Regions from separate parts of the Streptomyces sp. Je 1-4 4N24 genome, predicted to be linked through region 1. Evidence: riboswitches for the same ligand, from Rfam matches in the RefSeq annotation. Region 1 holds a riboswitch; each other region holds the start of a gene.

Region 1 (5,155 bases):
CGAGCGCCGCCGCCGAGGCGACCGTCGAGGCTCGGCCCCGGCCGGGGGGGGCACATCCGGCCGGGGGGCACATCCGGCCGCCGGCGCCGCCGATCGGGCACGATGGACGCACCATGGATCCCCGGCATCTGTTCTCCCGCGCCCGCCGGCTCGCCGATTCCGCGACTCCCGCCCGGCGCCGGCTGCTCGGCATCACCGGCCCGCCCGGCGCCGGCAAGTCCACTCTCGCCGCCCACCTCGTGGCGGAACTGGCCGGGCGGGCGGCGCTCGTCCCGATGGACGGCTTCCATCTCGCCGAGGCGGAGTTGCGCCGCCTGGGCCGTACGGACCGCAAGGGCGCGCCGGACACCTTCGATCCGGCCGGATACGCGGCACTGCTGGCGCGCCTGCGCGACCCGGAGCCGGACAGCGCCGTCTACGCCCCGGCGTTCGACCGCCGTATCGAGGAACCGGTGGCCGGCAGCATCCCCGTGGCACCCCACATCCCGCTCATCGTGACCGAGGGCAATTACCTCCTCCTGGACTCCGCGCCCTGGTCGCGGGTCCGCGCACTGCTCGACGAGGTCTGGTACGTGGACCTGGACACCCCGGAGCGGATCCGGCGACTGGTCGACCGCCATGAGCACTTCGGGCGCCCGCGCGCCGACGCCGAGCGGTTCGTCCACGCCTCGGACGAGGCCAACGCCCGTGTCGTGGCGGCCACTCGCGACCGCGCCGACCTCGTCGTCACCTTCACCCCCGAAGAGGCTCTGCCGCCCGGGGGCGCCTGACCTCCTGCCGCCCGCCCGCCAGCAGCCCGGCCACCGACAGTGCGCCCCACCCGACGGACACCGCCACCGCCGCCAGCTTCCGGTCGCGGCCGGGCAGCGTCACACCGAGCAGGACCGCATCCCCGAAGTCGGCCGCGATCCGCACATACGCGGCGGTGCGCAGCGCCGGGCCGTCCGGAGCCATCGCCATGGCCAGCCCGCTCACCGCGTCCCGCCAGGCCAGCGGGCGCAGCGAGGTGCGCGTGGCCCGGCCGGTCCGCCCCTCCTCATCGACCAGCCCCGAGGGCCGTGCCAGCAGATCGGGCACCGCGGCCACCGCCGCCCCGTAGACCGCCGTGGCGACCCCGACCGCACGCAACAGAACGACCTTCATTCGCCGTCCACCTCTCCTCGCCCATTCGCCACTCGCCCACCGGTCACACGAGCCTCAGCACACTCATCCGTCTCCTCAACTCCATTCCGCGGAAGACCCCTTCCCAAACGACATCACCGATGTCATCATGACATCATGAGTGTCATTGAGGGGGATATCGAGAGGGATGCCGACGGACCCGCCGGTGGGCACGCCGGCGGTGACGGCGCCGGGGAACCGACGGCCAGCGAAGATCTGCTGTACGACGTCATCCGACGCCTGTGGCCACTGCACCGCACGGTCGTGCGCGCGGTGGAACGCGAGCTGGCCGACACGGGCATGACCGCCGGCGAACACGCACTGCTGGACGCCCTGCACACCGAAGGCCCCCGCACCGTCCCGCAGTTGGCGCGCACGTTGGGGCTCGACCGCCAGCCGGTGCAGCGCTGGGTGAATCACGCCGCGGAGCTCGGCCTGGTCGTGACGGCCCCGAATCCCGCACACCGCCGCTCCTCCCTGATCCGGCTCACCGCCGAAGGCACGGCGGCGATACGCGGGATCCAGCAGTTCGAGGCGACGGAGCTGCGGCAGCGGCTGGCCGACCTGCCCGCCGAGGACGTCCGCACCGCACTGCACGTCCTCGACCGACTCGGCGAGGAATTCCGGCACCTGGCGAACGGCTCGCGCGTTCAACCGGAGGAAACCGACAGTCGGGGCAGTCGGGACAGTCGTGGCAGTGAAGGCAGTAACGGGAGCAACGGCAAGCCTGAAGGTCACGACAGCAGACCTGCCACCACCCCTCTCATGCACAAAGGACGGTCAGGAGCATGACGCAGAGAATCACCGCCTGGTCCGAGATCGACAACGGCCTCGTGCCGGTCGACGAGGGCGAGCTGTTCTACGAGACGGCCGGCTCGGGCCCTGCGGTGGTACTCCTGCACGGCGGCATGCTCGACCAGCACATGTGGGACGAGCAGTTCACCTGGCTGGTCAACTCCGGCCTGCGCGCGATCCGTTACGACTCCCGCGGCCACGGCCTGTCCTCCACCGTGACCGGGGACTACGCCAACCACGACGATCTGTGTGCCCTGCTCGACGCGCTCGATGTCCCCAGCGCGGTCCTCGTCGGCCTTTCCCACGGCGCGCGGGTCGCGCTCGACACCGCCCTCGCCCACCCGGACCGGGTGACGGCCCTCGCGCTCGCCGCCCCCGGGATCAGTGGCCGTGCCTTCACCGACCCCTTCGTCCTGGAGCACATCAAGGAGCAGGTCGCGGCGATCGGCGCACCGGACGGCGCGGAGCGGTATGTCGAGCACTTCCTGCGGATGTGGGTGGACGGGCCCCATCGCGAGCCGTCCGCGGTGCACCCGGGATTCCGCGAACGGATGCGCGCCTCGGCCGCGGCCAATGTGGAGGTCCATGCCGACGGTATGGGTGCCGGTATGCCGCTGGAGGTCGGCGCCGCCGGCCGCCTCGGCGAGATCCGGGTGCCGACGGTCGTGTTCGACGGCGATCTCGACAGCGGTGACATCTCCGCCAACGCCCATGCGATAGCCCTGACCGTCCCGGGCGCCCGAAGAGTCCGAATACCGGGTGCGGCCCATATGGTCAACCTGGAGAACACCCCGCTCTTCGACCACGAACTGCACGCCTTCCTCTGCTCCCTGGACTACTGACCCGCTCCTGGACCACTGACCCACCGCGGGCCGCTCTCCCTCCGCACGGCGGAAACCCCCGCACATCGAGCGCCGTCCGGGCGGCGGCTAGAGTGGCCGGGCCGTGGTGTTCGGGAAGCCGGTGACGGACCCTTGTGGTCCCAGTCCGGAGCGGCCCTCGCCACTGTGATCGGGGAGTTTCCACCCCTTCCGCAGGTGCCTGGCGCGCCTGCGGCGCCACTGACCGCAGCCCGCGGCCGGGAAGGCGGGGGCGGAAGCGGGCACCTTCCCCCAAGCTCTGAAGGAGCAGGGTGGTACCCCCAAGCCAGGAGACCGGCCACGGCATCTCACGAACTGATCCACGAGGTGCTGGAGCGTGACCGCCGGATGGCCCTGTCCACCGATACCCCGAACACCCCTGCCCCGGCCGCGTTCCGCTGGCGCCGGCAGGACACCCTCCGCACCGCGGGCCTGATGGCCGTCATAGCCGGGCTGCATGTCGTCGCCTTCGGCGTGCTCTTCCTGCTCGTGGTCCCGCACCACTACTCCGTCGGCAGCCAGGTCTTCGGCGTCGGGCTCGGCGTCACCGCGTACACCCTCGGTATGCGGCATGCCTTCGACGCCGATCACATCGCCGCGATCGACAACACCACCCGCAAGCTGATGGCCGACGGCAAGCGTCCGGTCTCGGTCGGCTTCTGGTTCGCCCTCGGACACTCCAGCGTGGTCGTGGCGATGGCGGCCCTCGTGGCCGGCGGCGCCCAGCTGGCCGGCACGCTGCTCGACGACGAGTCCCGTACGCACCAGATCCTGGGCACCGTCGGCACCACGGTCTCGGGAACGTTCCTCTACCTCATCGCCGCCCTCAACCTCGTCGCGCTGGCCGGGATCTGGCGGGTCTTCCGCGGGATGCGCGAGGGCCGCTACGACGAGGCCGAACTGGAGCAGCGCCTCGATGCGCGCGGCTTCATGAACCGCTTCCTGGGGCGGTTCACCCGCTCCATCTCCCGCCCCGGCCAGATGTTCCCGCTCGGCTTCCTCTTCGGCCTCGGCTTCGACACCGCGACCGAGGTGACCCTGATGGTGATGGCGGGCAGCGGCGCCGCGGCGGGCCTGCCCTGGTACGCGCTCCTGTGCCTGCCGCTGCTGTTCGCCGCGGGCATGAGCCTGTTCGACACCCTCGACGGCACCTTCATGAACTTCGCCTACCAGTGGGCGTTCTCCAACCCGGTGCGCAAGGTCTACTACAACCTCACCATCACCGGTCTGTCGATCGCCGTCGCCTTCTTCATCGGCACCATCGAGCTGGTGACCGTGCTGCACGACAAGCTCGGCCTCAACGACGCGCTGACCGGCTGGATTTCCGGCCTCGACCTCGACAATGCCGGCTTCATCATCGTCGGCCTGTTCGTGGTGGTGTGGGCCGCGGCGCTGGCGTACTGGCGGCTGGCCGGCGTCGAGAAGCGCTGGGCGGCGCGGGCCGGGCGAGCGGAGCCGGCGGAGCAGGCCACGCCCGGTACCTGAGGAAGCTCGGGCCGCCCGGGGCCCCTCAGGTGGCCGAGCCGGCGGCGGCGCCCGTCTCCCGGTCCGGGCCCCAGCGCTCCAGCGCCGCCCCCAGATCGAGGGGCAGCAGCCGGTCCGGCAGGTCCGGGCCCGGCCAGTCCTCCCGCGGGACCCGCCACATCACCTCGAACTCGTTGCCGTCCGGGTCCTTGGCGTACAGCGACTTGGCGACGAGGTGATCGCTGGAGCCCACCAGGGCGCCTCGCTCGGTGAGCCGCGTCCGGGCCGCGACGAGTTCGCCGAGGGTGCCGACCTCCCAGGCCAGGTGGTACAGCCCGACCCGCCCGGCCTCGGGCCCCGGCGCGTCCGGTGCCACCGCGAACAGCCCCAGATCATGATCGTTGTGTGAGCCGGGAGCGCTGAGAAACGCGGCCCGCCCCGGTATCTCGACATCCACCGCCAGCCCGAGGGCCTCGGTGTAGAACGCCACCGACCGCGGCACATCGCGGACGTTGAGCACCGCGTGGTTCAGACGTCGTACGGACATGGAGCCTGTTCTCCGATCTCCCGGCCGCGACACCACCGTGGCGCCGCCCCCTGCTTCTGCTCTACCTCGCACACCCGGCCGCTGCCCAGGGCCGGCCGGTATCCGACCGGCCGGCGTCCGGACCATGGCGCACTCCCGGTACCCCCGCGGCAAGGCAGCCGCCCCCGGGACTCATCCCAAGCGTCACTTCCGGACCAGCAGCACCCCGGCGGCCATCACCACACCCAGCAGCAGCGCGAGCAGGCCATGGACCGGCCGAGCTGCACGCAGGCCGGGCAGGAGACGGTCGATGGCGTAGCGGCCGGGCCCGGTCAGCGTGAGTGCCGCC
Region 2 (5,155 bases), 1.6 Mb from region 1:
AGATGCGCAGCGTGACATCGATACGGGGGCGGCCGAGTTCGGCGAGGGAGATGGGCTCCAGCCCGTTGACCCGGCGCGAGGCGTCGTCCCATACGGGGCGGACACCCAGCAGCGCCAGCGCCTCGGCCACGTCGTCACCGGACGTCCGCATGGCGCTGGTGCCCCACAGCGACAGGCCGACGGACTGCGGCCAGTCGCCGTTGTCGTCGCGGTAGCGCGCCAGGAGGGAGTCGGCGAGGGCCTGGCCGGTCTCCCAGGCGAGGCGGGAGGGCACGGCCTTGGGGTCGACGGAGTAGAAGTTCCGGCCCGTCGGCAGGACGTTGACCAGGCCACGGAGCGGGGAGCCGGAGGGGCCGGCCGGGACGAAGCCGCCGTTGAGGGCATGCACGGCGTGGTCGATCTCGTCGGTGGTGGCGGCGAGGCGCGGGACGACCTGACGGGCGGCGAAGTCGAGGATGTCGGCGACCGCGGCCGGGTGGCCGTCGGCGACACCGGCCACCGCCGCCGGGTCCCAGCCGGCGTCCTCCATCGCCTGCACCAGGGCGCGGGCGGTGGCCTCGGCCTCGTCGGCGGTCGTACGGGTGGCCGCGGACTCGTCCAGTCCGAGCGCCTCGCGCAGACCGGGCAGGGCGGACGTACCGCCCCAGATCTGGCGGGCGCGGAGGATGGAGAGGACGAGGTTGACGCGGGCCTCACCGGCCGGCGCGCCGCCCAGGACGTGCAGTCCGTCGCGGATCTGGGCGTCCTTGACCTCGCACAGCCAGCCGTCGACGTGCAGCAGGAAGTCGTCGAAGCCGTCGTCGTCGGGGCGTTCGTCCATCCCCAGGTCGTGGTCGAGCTTGGCGGCCTGGATCAGCGTCCAGATCTGGGCGCGGATCGCGGGCAGCTTGGCCGGGTCCATCGAGGAGATGGCCGCGTACTCGTCGAGGAGCTGCTCCAGACGCGCGATGTCGCCGTAGGACTCGGCGCGGGCCATCGGCGGAACGAGGTGGTCGACGAGGGTGGCGTGCACCCGGCGCTTGGCCTGGGTGCCCTCGCCGGGGTCGTTGACCAGGAAGGGGTAGATCAGCGGCAGATCGCCGAGGGCGGCGTCGGGTCCGCAGGCCGCGGACAGGCCCGCGTTCTTGCCGGGCAGCCACTCCAGGTTGCCGTGCTTGCCCAGGTGGACCATGGCGTCCGCGCCGAAGCCGCCGTCGTCGGCGGAGGCCGCGATCCAGCGGTACGCCGCCAAGTAGTGGTGCGAGGGCGGCAGATCGGGGTCGTGGTAGATCGCGATCGGGTTCTCGCCGAAGCCGCGCGGCGGCTGGATGAGGATCAGGAGATTGCCGCGGCGCAGGGCCGCCAGCACGATGTCGCCGTCGGGGTTCCGGCTGCGGTCGACGAACATCTCGCCGGGCGGCGGCCCCCAGTGCTCCTCGACGGAGTCCCGGAGTTCCTGCGGCAGCGTGGCGTACCAGCGCTTGTAGTCGGCGGCCGGGATCCGGACCGGGTTGCGGGCGAGCTGCTCCTCGGTGAGCCACTCCTGGTCGTGGCCGCCGGCGTCGATGAGGGCGTAGATCAGCTCGTCACCATCGCCGGACTCCAGGCCCGGGACCGGCTCGGCGGTCTCGTCGCCGAAGTCATAGCCGTCCGCCCGGAGACGGCGCAGCAGAGCCACGGCACTGGCCGGGGTGTCCAGGCCGACCGCGTTGCCGATACGGGAGTGCTTGGTCGGGTACGCGGACAGCACCAGCGCGAGGCGCTTGTCCGCGGCCGGGATGTGGCGCAGCCGGGCGTGCCGGACGGCGATCCCGGCGACCCGGGCGGCGCGCTCGGGGTCGGCGACGTAGACGGGCAGACCGTCCTCGTCGACCTCCTTGAAGGAGAACGGGACGGTGATCAGCCGGCCGTCGAACTCGGGGACCGCGATCTGCGAGGCGGCGTCCAGCGGCGACAGCCCCTCGTCGTTCTCCTCCCAGGCGCTGCGCGGCCCGGTCAGGCACAGGGCCTGCAGGATCGGCACGTCCAGGGCGGCCAGCGCGCCCGCGTCCCAGGATTCGTCGTCGCCGCCGGCGGAGGCCTCGGCGGGCTTGCTGCCGCCCGCCGCGAGGACCGTGGTGACCAGGGCGTCGGCGGACCCCAGCGCCTCGATCAACTCCGGTTCGGGGGCGCGGAGGGAGGCCACGAACAGCGGCCGGGCACGCCCGCCCGCCGCCTCGATCTGCTCGCACAGGGTCCGGACGAAGGCCGTGTTACCGCTCATGTGGTGAGCGCGGTAGTAGAGCACGGCGACCAGCGGACCGCTCTCGTTGCGGCCTTCCCAGTCCAGCGGACCCCAGGACGGGGCGGGCTCCGGCGGCTCGAAGCCATGGCCGGTGAGCAGCACCGTGTCGGAGAGGAAGCGGGCGAGCTGGTCGAGGTTGGCGGGACCGCCGTGCGCAAGGTAGGCGTGCGCCTCGGCCGCGATACCGACCGGGACCGTGGACTGCTCCATGAGCTGGGCGTCGGGGGCCTGTTCACCGGTGAGCACGACGACCGGCCGGTGCTGGTCCTCGGCGAGCAGCACCTCCAGGCCCTCCTCCCAGGCACGGATGCCGCCGAGGAGGCGTACGACGACGAGGTCGGTGCCCTCCAGCAGCGCGGGGAGTTCGGCGACGTCGAGGCGGGCGGGGTTGGCGAGCCGGTACGGCACGGGACCCGTGGCCGCGCGGGCGCTGAGCAGGTCGGTGTCGGAGGTCGACAGCAGCAGAAGCATGCGAGCGCAGGCCTTCCTCGGGGTATCCGCGCCCCGGGTGGTCGTATGGACGGCGGGAGTTCCTGACTCACCCGGCAGCTGCCGGGTTCACAGTGGCGGGACCGCGCCGGATTCTCACCGGGCTTCCTCCCTTGGGCCCTAAGACCCTGCGCCGTCGCTGGCGTCCGGTGGGCCAGCCGACCCACCGACCTGCATAGTAAGGGCAGTGGACGGGGGAGGTAAGCGGGCCTCCGGACCGGCCGCAGCGGGACGGGGGCGCTCGCCTCCGTACCCGGATCCGGACCGGGAGCTTGGCCGGATCCGGCCCCGATGAGCCACCCGCCTCCGTGGGTATGCTCGCGGCCATGCCGCCCTCCCCCTCGATACGGCCCCAAGGTGCCGAACCGCCCATACGGGACCGCGGTGACGCCTGCCCGGGAGCGCTGCGGCTGCACTCCGCCGCCGACGGCCACCTCGCCCGAGTGCGGCTGCCCGCCGGAGACTTGACGGTACGTCAGGCCGAGGCGCTGGCCGACGCCGCGGACCGGCTCGGCGACGGCCACCTCTCGCTCACCTCCCGCGGCAACGCGGAACTCCGCGGCCTCCCGGACGGCTGCGGCGACCGGCTCGCCGTCCTGCTGCGCGACGCCGGTCTGCTGCCCTCCGAGCGCCACGAACGCGTCCGCAACATCCTCGCCTCGCCCCTTGCCGGACTCGACCGGCACACCCCTTCTGACGTGCGGTTGTGGGCCCGTGAGCTGGACGGACTGCTCTGCGCGAGCGAGTCCGCGACCGCGCTGTCGGGCCGCTTCCTCTTCGTCCTGGACGACGGACGGGGCGATGTGGCGGCACTCGGCGGGGATGTGAGCTTGGTCGCAGAACGGGGCGGGGTCGGGGCGCCGATGGGGGACGGGGAGCTGTCCGGGGCCGGGGACCAGCCTGGGTACGGGGGCCTGCCCGGGGCCGGGGATCTGCCCGGGGCCGGGGATCTGCCCAGATACGGATGCCCGGCCGGGTCCGGGGGTACCGCGCTGCTGCGGGTCGGCGACGACCCGGCGGCGCTGCGGATCGCCGGGCCGGACGCCCCGCGCGCCGCCCTCACCGCCGCCGAGGCCTTCCTGACCGCCGCTGAGGCGAGCGGCAGCGGCGCCTGGCGGGTACGTGAACTCCCGGTCGGACACGGTCTAACGGCCCGGGCCGTCGCGGAGCGACTGCGCGCGGCGGGCATCGGGTGCGCGGAGGTGGCCGGGGCGGTGGCTGCGGGGGTGGCCGGGGCCGGAACCGCTCATGTGGGCGGGTCCGCGGATGTGACCGGTACCACCGACGTAGCCGGGACCACCGACGTAACCGGGACCGCCGACGTAACCGGGACCGCCGACGCGACCGAGGCGCCCACACCCGCCTCCGCGCCGTACGCCGAGTCCGTCCCTGACGCCGCGTCCGTCCCGTTCACCCCCTCCGTCCCGTACGCCGGTTCCGTCCCGCCCCCCGCCTCCGTCCCGTACGCCGACTCCTCCGCCCCCGGCGTCATCGAGGGCACCGACGGCGCCCGTGCGCTCTCCGTCCTCGCGCCGCTGGGGCGGCTGTCGGTCGCCCAGTGGCGCCTGCTGACCTCCGTCGCCGCCGAGGACGGTGCCGGCGCGCTCCGCCTCACCCCCTGGCGCGGCATCGTCATCCCCGGGCTGTCCGCCGACACGGCAGTTCCCCGCCTGCGCGAACTGTCCACCGCCGGACTGATCACCGACCCGGACTCCCCCTGGCACCGCATCGGCGCCTGCACCGGCCGCCCCGGCTGCGCCAAGTCCCGTACCGACGTACGGGCCGACGCGTCGGCCGCCGTCACAGCGGGCACCCCCGTCCCCGGCGAGCCAGGACAGCAGCCCGCCCTGCGCCGGCTCCCCGTGTACTGGTCCGGCTGCGAACGCCGCTGCGGCCACCCGCGCGGCGCCTGGGTCGATGTGCTGGCGACGCCGGAGGGCTACCGCGTCTCCGTAGTACAGCCGCAGAGCACACCCGCCCCGCATCCCGCACCGGCGGCACCCTCCGCAGCTCCATGCCCCACCACCTCATGAACCGCCCCCGACCCACAGCGCCATGCCCCACCACCTCATGAACCACCCTCGACCCACAGCGCCATGCCCCACCTCCAGAACCGCCCCGTACCCGACAACCCCGAGGCCACAGTGACCGCGTTCGACTACGAGAAGGACGGGGCGACGATCTACCGCCAGTCCTTCGCCACCATCCGCGCCGAGGCGGACCTCGCCGGCCTGCCCGCCGACGTCAGCCGGGTCGCGGTCCGGATGATCCACGCCTGCGGCATGGTCGACCTGGTACGCGATCTGGCCTTCACCCCCGAGGTGGTGGCCCGCGCCCGCGAGGCGCTGCGCGCCGGTGCGCCGATCCTCTGCGACGCCAACATGGTCGCCAGCGGCGTCACCC
Region 3 (5,155 bases), 4.4 Mb from region 1:
TATGACCGGATCGTCGCCACCGTTGGCGCGCACGGCGTCCCCCACGCCTGGCTCGACCAGCTTGCCCCCGGCGGCCGGCTCGTGGTCCCCCAACGCCTCAAGGGCAGCGTGTCTCGGTCCATCGCCTACGAGCAGCGTGACGGCCGATGGATGTCCCTGGGCAGCGAGATGAATACGTTCATGCCGCTCAGGAGGGGCATCGCCGATGACGACCGTCGCGTCGTGCCCCTCAGCGCGGACGGAACCGTACGGCTCCAGGCTCCCGCGGGTCAGCACATCGATGCCGACGCCCTGGCCGGTGTACTGGACCAGCCGCGCACCGAGGAGTGGACCGGCATGATGGTCCGGGCCATGGAGTCGCCGGAGTGGATGGAGCTTTTCGTCTCCTGCTCTCTGCCGTCCGGCCTGATCCGGATGCTGTTCCCGAAGGCCGCCAAGGGCACGCTGCTCGCCGAGGACCCCTACCCGTCGTCGACGGCGGCGATCGACAAGGGCGCCGTCGCCTACCTCGCCCGGCGACTGTCCGACCAGACGCCCCCCGAAGGCGGCAAGCTGTGGGAGTTCGGCGTCATCGGTCACGGCCCCGGCAGTGACGAGTTGGCTGCGAAGGTCGCGGACGCCATCCGCACCTGGGACCGCGACTACCGCGGTCGTGAGGCGACCTTCGAGCTCCAACCCCTCGACGCCCCTGCGATCGAGCAGCGCCCCGGCCTCTTCGCTCTCGACACCCCGCTGAACCGCATCGTCGTCGACTGGCAGTAACACCCCATGGACGGTGCCCGTCGGCCGAGCGACGGCGGGCACCGTCGTCTCCGCACCTCATCACTCTCGTCTATTGGGGGGCCTATGGACCCGCACGGCCGCATAGCCCAGCGATTCCCGCTCGTCGCCCGGTTCCGGCCCGCTTGCCTGCCTCTGCCCGAGCGCGTGCGCGCCCTCGCCGACCTCGCCGACACCGCAGTGCGCAAAGCCGATCAGGGGCTCGCCTCGGCGGTCTACAACCAGGCGGCACTCATCGCCTCCGACGTGGATGTTCCCGAGCTGGCCGGCGAGATGTGCCACCAGCACGCCGCCGCCTACCTCCACGCCTGCCCGCTGCCGGGCATGTCCGCGATCCGCGCCCTCGAACCCGTCGTCAACCTCGCCCGCCTGCAGATCCGCGCGGGCCGCGCCGACAACGGTCGCCAGCGCCTCCTCGCCCTGTACAAGGCTGTCGGCCAGGCCGCAGCCGCTCAATGTGAGGGCGTCACCGTGCCGGCAGACCTCACCGCGACTCCGGAGGATCGTCGAGAGGTGTGTGCGTGGCTGTGGCGGGTCCTCCTCGCCGACGGCACCCGCACCCTCACCATCAACGGACGCTGGAACGAGGCCTTGGCACATATCGAGGCGCACCGCGGCGTGGGTAGACGGATGCTTGACGGCCGCCAAGTCGCAGTCCTCGCCGCCCTCACCACGGACGATACGCCGCGCGCTGCGGTCATCCTTGCGAACACGACGGCCGGCGAACCATGGGAGCAGGCCGTCACAGCTTGTCTCGCCGCACTGTGCCGCCATGCATCCGACCAGCTGGCCGTCCCCTCCGTGAACGACCTGGTGAAGACTTGCCTTGAGTGGGAGGCCGAACCCGGCTTGACCCTGTTCGACATCCGGCTCGGCCTCACGACACTGGACGTCATTGGCTCTGTCGAGAACGCGGCAGCGCACCGCCTCATCGAAGACCTGGTTCGCCGGACAACGGAAGCCCGTGACGGATACGCGGCCCGCGAGATCCTTGCGCATCCGCTGTGCTCCGCTCTCATCACAGGCCAACAGGCGTACGACTGCGGCGACCTGGTACGCGATTGTGCTCTGGGAGGGCGTTCTCTCACCCCGCGTTTGCAGGAGGATCTCACCACCGTGCTGCGCACGAGCGACAGAGTGATCCGGGACAGTCTCTAGGAGCTGGAGCGCACTCCAGGGCAAGCCACGGCGCGGCGGGCGGGGCCGTACGGCGGCCCCGGCGGTGGCCCATGTCACCCGCGGGAGCCGGGGTCCCGGTGTCCGATCCGGGCGGCAGCGCCTAGGGTGGCCGGTGCAACTGGTTCGCCCTGCCCGCCAGGCAGGCGCGTCGCAAGAGGGAACCCGGTGGAAATCCGGGACTGCCCCGCAGCGGTGAGTGGGAACGACCGCCGTCATACGCACTGGGCCCGGCCGGGTCTGGGAAGCGACGGCCAGTAGATGTCCGCCTTCGGCGGACGTGCCCGCGAGTCCGAAGACCTGCCAGTGCCCCCGCGCCACCGGTGCGCGGGGTGATCTCGGTGACCTCGAGGGCGGGTCGGCGGACACATCGGGCGGGCACGGCCGGCGGCAGAGCGCCGGGGCCCGCCAGGTTTGCCGTCCCTTCGCGTTCTCGACCCTCCCGGGGTCCATGGAGACACACTCGCGAAGGAGAGTTCCGTGACCAGCAGGTCCGCAGCCGCGGCAGCACGAGCGACCGTGCACGGCTACCCCCGTCAGGGGCCGAACCGTGAACTGAAGAAGGCCATCGAGGGCTACTGGAAGGGCCGGGTCGGCGCCGACGCCCTCCGCACCACCGCCGCCGGGCTGCGCCGCGACAACTGGCAGCAGCTCGCCGGGGCCGGCGTCCACGAGGTGCCGACGGGCGACTTCTCGTACTACGACCACGTCCTGGACACCAGCGTGATGGTCGGCGCGATCCCGGCCCGGCACCGCGCCGCGGTGGCCGCCGACCCCCTGGACGGCTACTTCGCGATGGCCCGAGGCACCCAGGACGTGGCGCCGCTGGAAATGACCAAGTGGTTCGACACCAACTATCACTACCTCGTACCGGAGTTGGGGCCGGACACGGTCTTCGCCGCGGACTCCGCCCAGCAGGTCGGCCAGCTGACGGAGGCGCTCGGCCTGGGCCTTGCCGCGCGCCCGGTCCTCGTCGGGCCGGTCACCTACCTCCTGCTGGCCAAGCCCGCGCCCGGCGTCGCGGCCGGCTTCGATCCGCTGACGCTGCTCGACCGGCTGCTGCCCGTCTACGCCGAGGTGCTCGCCGACCTGCGGGCGGCCGGCGCCGACTGGGTGCAGCTGGACGAGCCGGCGCTGGTGCAGGACCGCTCCCCCGCCGTGCTGAACGCGGCGGCCCGCGCCTACCGCGACCTCGGCACACTCACCGACCGCCCACAGCTGCTGGTCGCCTCGTACTTCGACCGGCTGGGCGAGGCGCTGCCGGTGCTGGCCAAGGCGCCCGTCGAGGGCCTGGCGCTGGACTTCACCGGACCCGCGGCCGGCAACCTCAAGGATCTCGCTGCGGTCGGCGGGCTGCCCGGCAAGCGGCTGATCGCCGGTGTCGTCAACGGCCGCAATGTGTGGATCAACCACTACGAGAAGTCGCTGGCCACCCTGGGCACGCTCCTGGGCCTGGCCGGGCGGGTCGATGTGTCGTCCTCCTGCTCGCTGCTGCACGTCCCGCTGGACACCGGCGCCGAGCGGGACATCGACCCGCAGATCGCCCGCTGGCTGGCCTTCGCCCGGCAGAAGACCACCGAGATCGTGACACTGGCACGCGGTCTGGCGCGGGGCACCGACACCATCGCGGCCGAACTCGCCGCCAACCGCGCGGACCTGTCCTCCCGGGCGGGCTCGGCGCTCACCCATGACCCGCAGGTGCGCTCCCGCGCCGCGGCCGTCACCGACACCGACGGCCGCCGTTCCCAGCCGTACGCCGAACGTGCCGCAGCCCAGCGCGCGCACCTCGGGCTGCCGCTGCTGCCGACCACCACCATCGGCTCGTTCCCGCAGACCGCCGAACTGCGCACCGCCCGCGCCGAACTGCGGGCCGGGCGGCTCGACGCCGCGGGGTACGAGGAGCGGATCTCGGCGGAGATCCGCGAGGTCCTCGCCTTCCAGGAGAAGGCCGGTATCGATGTGCTGGTGCACGGTGAGCCGGAACGCAACGACATGGTGCAGTACTTCGCCGAGCAGCTGACCGGCTACCTCGCCACCCAGCACGGCTGGGTGCAGTCCTACGGCACGCGCTATGTACGGCCGCCGATCCTGGCCGGGGACATCTCCCGCCCCGGGCCGATGACCGTGCGCTGGACCCGCTACGCCCAGTCGCTCACCGAGCGGCCGGTCAAGGGCATGCTCACCGGCCCGGTCACCATGCTCGCCTGGTCCTTCGTCCGCGACGACCAGCCGCTGGGCGACACCGCCCGCCAGGTGGCGCTCGCCCTGCGCGACGAGGTGAACGATCTGGAGGCGGCGGGCACTTCGGTCATCCAGGTCGACGAGCCGGCACTGCGCGAGACGCTGCCGCTGCGCGCCGCCGGCCATGCGGAGTACCTGGCCTGGGCCACCGAGGCGTTCCGGCTCACCACCGGCGGGGTCCGGCCGGACACCCAGATCCACACCCATATGTGCTACGCGGAGTTCGGGGACATCCTCCGGGCCATCGAGGACCTCGACGCCGATGTCATCAGCCTGGAGGCGGCCCGCTCCCATATGCAGGTCGCCTCGGAGCTCGCCACGGCGGGCTATCCGCGCGAGGTGGGGCCCGGTGTCTATGACATCCACTCGCCGCGCGTCCCGGACGTGGCCGAGGCAACTGCCCTGCTGCGCAAGGGACTTGACGCCATTCCCGCCGAGCGGCTGTGGGTCAACCCGGACTGCGGTCTGAAGACCCGCGGCTGGCCCGAGGTGCGGGCCGCCCTGGAGAACCTGGTCGCGGCGGCCCGCGAGATCCGCGGCATCCTGCCCGGCGGGGCCTCCTGACGCCCTGAGGGCCGGGGGCCGGTGCCCGTAGGGGTGCCGGCAGCGCAACGGGGCGCCCGCCGCTTCGGCAGGCGCCCCGTTCGTTCTCCGCCGGCGCACCGGCGGAAGGAGAGTGGGGACAGAGCGTCGTGGGCGCTCAGTCCGTGATGATCGCCGGGTCGCTCACACCCACCTCGCCGGTCTCCACATGGCCGGCGAACCGGCGCAGGAAGGTGCCGTCCGTGTCGGAGGTGACCGACAGGTCGTACCAGCGCTTGCTGGCACGCAGGTCGAACGACTTCTTGACGGTGGCGCCCGCACGGACCGGGTAGGTCTCGGCGGCCCCGCCGTAGGCCTGGGTGACGGTGAGGTGGCAGTCGGTGCGGCCGGGGTTGGTCAGGGTGAGCTCGACGCG
Region 4 (5,155 bases), 570 kb from region 1:
TCGACCTGGTCCTTGGCGGCGGAGTAGACGGTGATCTGGGCGCGCCGGCAACCGTCGGGGAGGTCGCCCTCGCCGTTGAGGGGCCGGGTGTTGGCGCCGGACATCTCGTAGTCGAAGGCCGCCTGGCGGAGCGCGGGTTCGGCCTCGGGGGCGGTCAGCAGCCGCAGTTCGAGGGCGGGCGGGCAGGCTTCCGCGTCGTTCGGGAGATTGAGCAGCACGACGCCCGCGGTGGCCGGTACGAGGATGATCGCCAGCACCATCAGGATGCGGAACCAGTGCCGGAAGTGGGAGTTCAGCCGGCGGCGCACTCGGATCCGCAGCGGGGTGGGCGGCCGGATATCGGGGGTGGCGAAGGAGAGGATGACGTCGTCGACGGTGTTCTGCTTCGCCGAGCGGGGCTCCCAGACGTCGCCCATCGGGGTCCGCTCGCCGGCCAGTTGTTCCCGCAGCTCCCGGACGAGGTCCTCGAAGGTGACGAACCGCTTGCCGGGGATGCCCTGTTCCAGGGTCCGCAGCAGGGCACGGGTGAAGACACTGCCGCCGGTGGGCTCCTCGCCGCTGAAGATACGGCGGTTGGGCTGCGCGGCCATCAGCAGTGACGTCGGGGTGCGGCAGGCGTGGAAGGCCTCACCGGCGTTGCCGGCGTAACAGCACTCCAGGACGATCACGACCCGGTCGGCCCGGGCGTTGTCCAGGTAGGACAGCACCAGGTCCTGCCAGGAGACGGTCTTGTGACGCCGTTCCGACGCACCGACCATGAGCTGCAGGTTGCCGCCGTCCGGGCCCACCCGGCCGTGGCCGGAGAAGTACACCAGCAGCAGTCCGCGGGCCTCCTGGATGACGGCGTCCAGCGCCTGTTCGACCTCCCACGGCTCCTGGGGCCGGCAGATGACGACCTCGCCCTTGGTGAACAGATCGGTGCCGGGGGCGAGCAGGACCCGCTCCAGTTCCCGGGGGTTGTCCCGCACCGCCGGGAGCGGCCGCAGATGCCGGTAGTCGTCGACACAGATCAGCAGCGCCCGGTTGACCTTGCCCCGTGCGTCGTACTCGGCCATCCGGCTCAGTCCCCGGCGGTGCTGCCGCCCCCGTTCGCCGGGCTGCCGGGATCGGAGCGCTCGGGAGCCGGGACGTCCGGTCCCGGGTCGCCGAGTGCGCGCAGTTCGCCGTCCCCGCCGCCGACCGCCACGGCGGGCCGTTCGCCGGTGTCGCGTTCCTCCCTGCGGCGCCGCAGCCACTCGCGCAGGGCGATACCGAGGCTTTTGGTGATCTCGGCGGCCGCCGCGCCGACGACGACCAGGATCAGGTCGTCGATGCCGATGGCCATGTCGCCGGGGCCCTCGTCGCGCTCCCCCGCCGGCCGCAGCTCCCAGTCGTGCGAGCGCCGGTTCAGCCAGGGCTCGCGCTCCAGCCAGGCCTTGAGGTCCTCGACGTCCTGCTCGGGATTGTTCGTGCCCGTGATCCTGATGCGGATCTCATGACGGTCAGCGTGCTCCGGCATCCCCCGGCCCCCTTCCGGCGGCCGCGTCGCCGCCGTGCACCAGATAGTGACGTGGGATCAGGGGCGCAGGCAACCGTCTGTGACCCGGCTGCCACGCTGTGGCGTGCGCCACAGCGCCTGCCACGGGACAGCGCCGCAGGTCAAGGGTGAGTTGACGGGCATTCGCGGGGCGTGGTGGACTGCCGGAGCCATTCGGCGACAGCTGAGGAAGTCCGGTGTGAATCCGGCGCGGTCCCGCCACTGTCACCGGGGAGCGTTCCTCCAGCGAAGGCCACGGTCCGCCTCGTGTACGTCGGATGACGTAGACGGGACTGGAAGGCCGGAGGACACGCCGATCCGGGAGCCAGGAGACTCTTGTCGCCGTCACGTCGAGCCAGGGCGCGGACCCTGAGTGAGGACATACCGCCATGCCCGGCCGCTCCCTGAGATCCCCACTGCCCGCTGCCGCAGGGCCCCTTCGAGGCCTGACGGCGGTCTGATCCGATGCGCGGCGAACACGCGGGATATGCGTGCGGCGCGGCCCTCGGCTTTCTCGGCGACCTGATCGCGGCGGATCCGCGGCGCGGCCATCCGGTGGCCGCGTTCGGCCGGGCCGCGGGCGCCGTCGAGCGCCGGCTGTGGCGCGACCACCGTGGTTACGGCGCGGCTCACACCGTGCTGTGTGCGGGCGGTGCCGCCGCCGCTGCGGCGCTGCTGCAGCGCGCCGTACGGGGCGCCGACCCCGCCTCCCCCGCAGCCCCCTCCGCTTCCCCGTCACCGCTCCGCGGCGGCGTCCGGGTCGCGCTGACCGCGGCGACGGTCTGGGCCGTGCTGGGCGGCACCTCGCTCGGCCGGGAGGCACGGGCCGTCGGCGGGGCGCTGACGGCGGGTGACCTGGACGTGGCGCGGGAGCGGCTGCCGCATCTGTGCGGGCGCGATCCGCAGGCGCTGGACGGGCCGCAGATGGCCCGTGCGGTGGTGGAGTCGGTCGCCGAGAACACCTCCGACGCGGTGGTGGGCGCCCTGGTGTGGGGCGCGCTGGGCGGAGTGCCCGGTCTGGTGGCGTTCCGCGCGGTGAACACCCTGGACGCGATGGTGGGGCACAAGTCGCCGCGCTACCGCCGCTTCGGCTGGGCCGCGGCCCGGCTCGACGATCTCGCCGGCTGGCCCGGCTCCCGGCTGACCGCCGCGCTGACCGTGCTCGCGGGCCCCGACCGGCGCGGTGCGCTGCGGGCCTGGCGGGCGGACGGCGGTGCGCATCCGAGCCCCAACGCGGGCCCGGTGGAGGCCTCGTTCGCGGGGGCGCTGGGCGTACGGCTGGGCGGCACGCTGGCGTACGGCGGACGGGTGGAACACCGTCCGGTGCTCAACGGTGCGGCGCCGCCGGTGGCGGCGGACGACATCGAGCGGGCGGTGCGGCTCTCCCGCCGGGTGAGCGTGCTGGCGCTGGCGACGACGGTGACGGCACGGCTGGTGGCCGGCGCGGCGCTGCGCGCACGACAGCCGGGGTCCCGGCGCAGGAGGAGGAGCCGGTGAACGGGCGGTTGAAGGCATCCGGCGGGTCCGTCGGCGGTGGGCTGCTGGTGGCCGGCACGACGTCCGACGCCGGCAAGAGCGTGGTGACGGCGGGCATCTGCCGCTGGCTGGTCCGGCAGGGCGTCCGGGTGGCGCCCTTCAAGGCGCAGAACATGTCGCTGAATTCGTTCGTCACACGCGAGGGCGCGGAGATCGGGCGGGCCCAGGCGATGCAGGCCGCCGCGGCGCGGGTGGAGCCGACCGCGCTGATGAACCCCGTGCTGCTCAAGCCGGGCAGCGACCGCAGCAGCCAGGTGGTGCTGCTGGGGAAGCCGGTCGGCGAGCTCAGCGCCCGGGGTTACCACGCCGGGCGCCAGGAGCAGTTGCTCGGCACCGTGACCGACTGCCTCCAGGAGCTGCGGCGTACCCATGACGCGGTGATCTGTGAGGGCGCCGGCAGCCCCGCCGAGATCAATCTGCGGCGGACCGACATCGTGAACATGGGCATCGCGCGGGCCGCCCGTATCCCGGTCGTCGTGGTCGGGGACATCGACCGCGGCGGGGTGTTCGCCTCGTTCTTCGGCACCACCGCGCTGCTGTCCAAGGAGGACCAGGCGCTGGTCGCCGGGTATCTGGTCAACAAGTTCCGCGGTGATGTGACGCTGCTGGAGCCGGGGCTGGAGATGCTGCGCGGTCTGACGGGGCGGCGGACGCTGGGCGTGCTGCCCTTCGCGCACGGCCTCGGGATCGACGAGGAGGACGGTCTGAGGGTGTCGCTGCGCGGCGCGGTGCGCGAAAGCGTGGTGGAGCCGCCGCACGGTGCGGATGTACTGCGGGTGGCGGTCTGTGCCGTACCGCTGATGTCGAACTTCACGGACGTGGACGCGCTGGCCGCCGAACCGGGCGTGGTGGTGCGGTTCGTGGACCGGGCCGAGGAGCTGGCCGACGCCGACCTGGTGGTGCTGCCGGGGACCCGGGGCACGGTGCGGGCGCTGGAGTGGCTGCGGGAGCGCGGGCTGGCGGACGCGATCGCCCGGCGGGCCGCCGAGGGCCGCCCGGTGCTGGGCATCTGCGGCGGCTTCCAGATGCTCGGCGAGCACATCGAGGACGAGGTCGAGTCGAAGGCGGGCGCGGTCGAGGGGCTGGGACTGCTGCCCGTACGGGTGCGGTTCGCGGTGGAGAAGACCCTCGCGCGGCCGGCCGGCGAGGCGCTGGGCGAGCCGGTGGAGGGGTACGAGATCCACCACGGTGTCGCCGAAGTGACCGGCGGGGACGAGGAGTTCCTCGACGGGTGCCGGACCGGCTCCGTATGGGGCACGCACTGGCACGGCTCGCTGGAGAGCGACGGCTTCCGCCGGGCGTTCCTGCGGCGGGTCGCGGCGGACGCGGGCCGGGCGTTCGTCCCGGCCCCCGGCACCAGCTTCGGCACCCTGCGCGAGGAGCAGCTGGACCGGCTGGGCGATCTGATCGAGGAGCACGCGGACACCGGTGCGCTGCTGCGGCTGATCGAGGAAGGGGTGCCGGAGGGGCTGCCGTTCGTGCCTCCGGGGGCGCCATGAGGGGTACGCACACGACGAATCCGGAGCTCGACGGCGACGTGGAGGACGACACAGCATGACAACCGCGCACAACACGACCCCGCAGTACCCCTTCACCGCAGTGGTCGGGATGGACGATCTGCGGCTCGCGCTGCTGCTGAACGCGGTGAGCCCCGCGGTGGGCGGCGTGCTGGTCCGCGGCGAGAAGGGCACCGCCAAGAGCACCGCCGTCCGGGCGCTGTCGGCCCTGATGCCGGCCGTGGACGTGATCAGCGGCTGCCGCTTCGCCTGCGCCCCGGCCGCGCCCGACCCCGGCTGTCCCGACGGGCCGCACGGGACGGGTGCCGTCGAGGAGCGCCCGACGCGGATGGTCGAACTGCCCGTCGGCGCCTCCGAGGACCGGCTGGTCGGCGCGCTGGACATCGAGCGGGCGCTGTCGGAGGGCGTGAAGGCCTTCGAGCCGGGCCTGCTGGCGGACGCGCACCGCGGGATCCTGTACGTCGACGAGGTCAATCTGCTCCATGACCACCTCGTGGACCTGCTGCTGGACGCGGCCGCCATGGGTGCCTCGTACGTGGAGCGCGAAGGGGTCTCCGTACGGCACGCGGCCCGCTTCCTGCTCGTC

What was found. A riboswitch is a leader RNA that binds a small molecule or an ion and turns the genes downstream of it on or off. The one in region 1 is predicted to bind cobalamin.
Region 2: linked by a shared signal. The riboswitch ahead of cobN (cobaltochelatase subunit CobN) and the one ahead of SLV14N_RS27970 (HoxN/HupN/NixA family nickel/cobalt transporter) in region 1 are both predicted to bind cobalamin.
Region 3: linked by a shared signal. The riboswitch ahead of metE (5-methyltetrahydropteroyltriglutamate--homocysteine S-methyltransferase) and the one ahead of SLV14N_RS27970 (HoxN/HupN/NixA family nickel/cobalt transporter) in region 1 are both predicted to bind cobalamin.
Region 4: linked by a shared signal. The riboswitch ahead of SLV14N_RS30410 (cobalamin biosynthesis protein) and the one ahead of SLV14N_RS27970 (HoxN/HupN/NixA family nickel/cobalt transporter) in region 1 are both predicted to bind cobalamin.

Annotation. Positions count from the first base shown of each region.
Region 1 is NZ_CP110836.1:6,406,406-6,411,560, reverse strand. It holds gene SLV14N_RS27990 (nucleoside/nucleotide kinase family protein) at 114-770, shown strand; gene SLV14N_RS27985 (hypothetical protein) at 733-1,143, opposite strand; gene SLV14N_RS27980 (MarR family winged helix-turn-helix transcriptional regulator) at 1,279-1,953, shown strand; gene SLV14N_RS27975 (alpha/beta fold hydrolase) at 1,950-2,798, shown strand; cobalamin riboswitch at 2,886-3,134, shown strand; gene SLV14N_RS27970 (HoxN/HupN/NixA family nickel/cobalt transporter) at 3,165-4,301, shown strand; gene SLV14N_RS27965 (VOC family protein) at 4,327-4,827, opposite strand; gene SLV14N_RS27960 (DoxX family protein) at 5,011-5,155, opposite strand, start outside.
Region 2 is NZ_CP110836.1:4,823,878-4,829,032, reverse strand. It holds gene cobN (cobaltochelatase subunit CobN) at 1-2,734, opposite strand, end outside; cobalamin riboswitch at 2,768-2,905, opposite strand; gene SLV14N_RS20955 (cobalamin biosynthesis protein CobG) at 3,067-4,785, shown strand; gene SLV14N_RS20950 (precorrin-8X methylmutase) at 4,897-5,155, shown strand, end outside.
Region 3 is NZ_CP110836.1:2,044,477-2,049,631, forward strand. It holds gene fxlM (methyltransferase, FxLD system) at 1-762, shown strand, start outside; gene SLV14N_RS08690 (hypothetical protein) at 847-1,938, shown strand; cobalamin riboswitch at 2,077-2,264, shown strand; gene metE (5-methyltetrahydropteroyltriglutamate--homocysteine S-methyltransferase) at 2,437-4,761, shown strand; gene SLV14N_RS08700 (phosphocholine-specific phospholipase C) at 4,898-5,155, opposite strand, start outside.
Region 4 is NZ_CP110836.1:6,974,089-6,979,243, reverse strand. It holds gene SLV14N_RS30420 (caspase family protein) at 1-1,055, opposite strand, end outside; gene SLV14N_RS30415 (hypothetical protein) at 1,061-1,498, opposite strand; cobalamin riboswitch at 1,702-1,852, shown strand; gene SLV14N_RS30410 (cobalamin biosynthesis protein) at 1,982-3,013, shown strand; gene SLV14N_RS30405 (cobyric acid synthase) at 3,010-4,551, shown strand; gene SLV14N_RS30400 (putative cobaltochelatase) at 4,607-5,155, shown strand, end outside.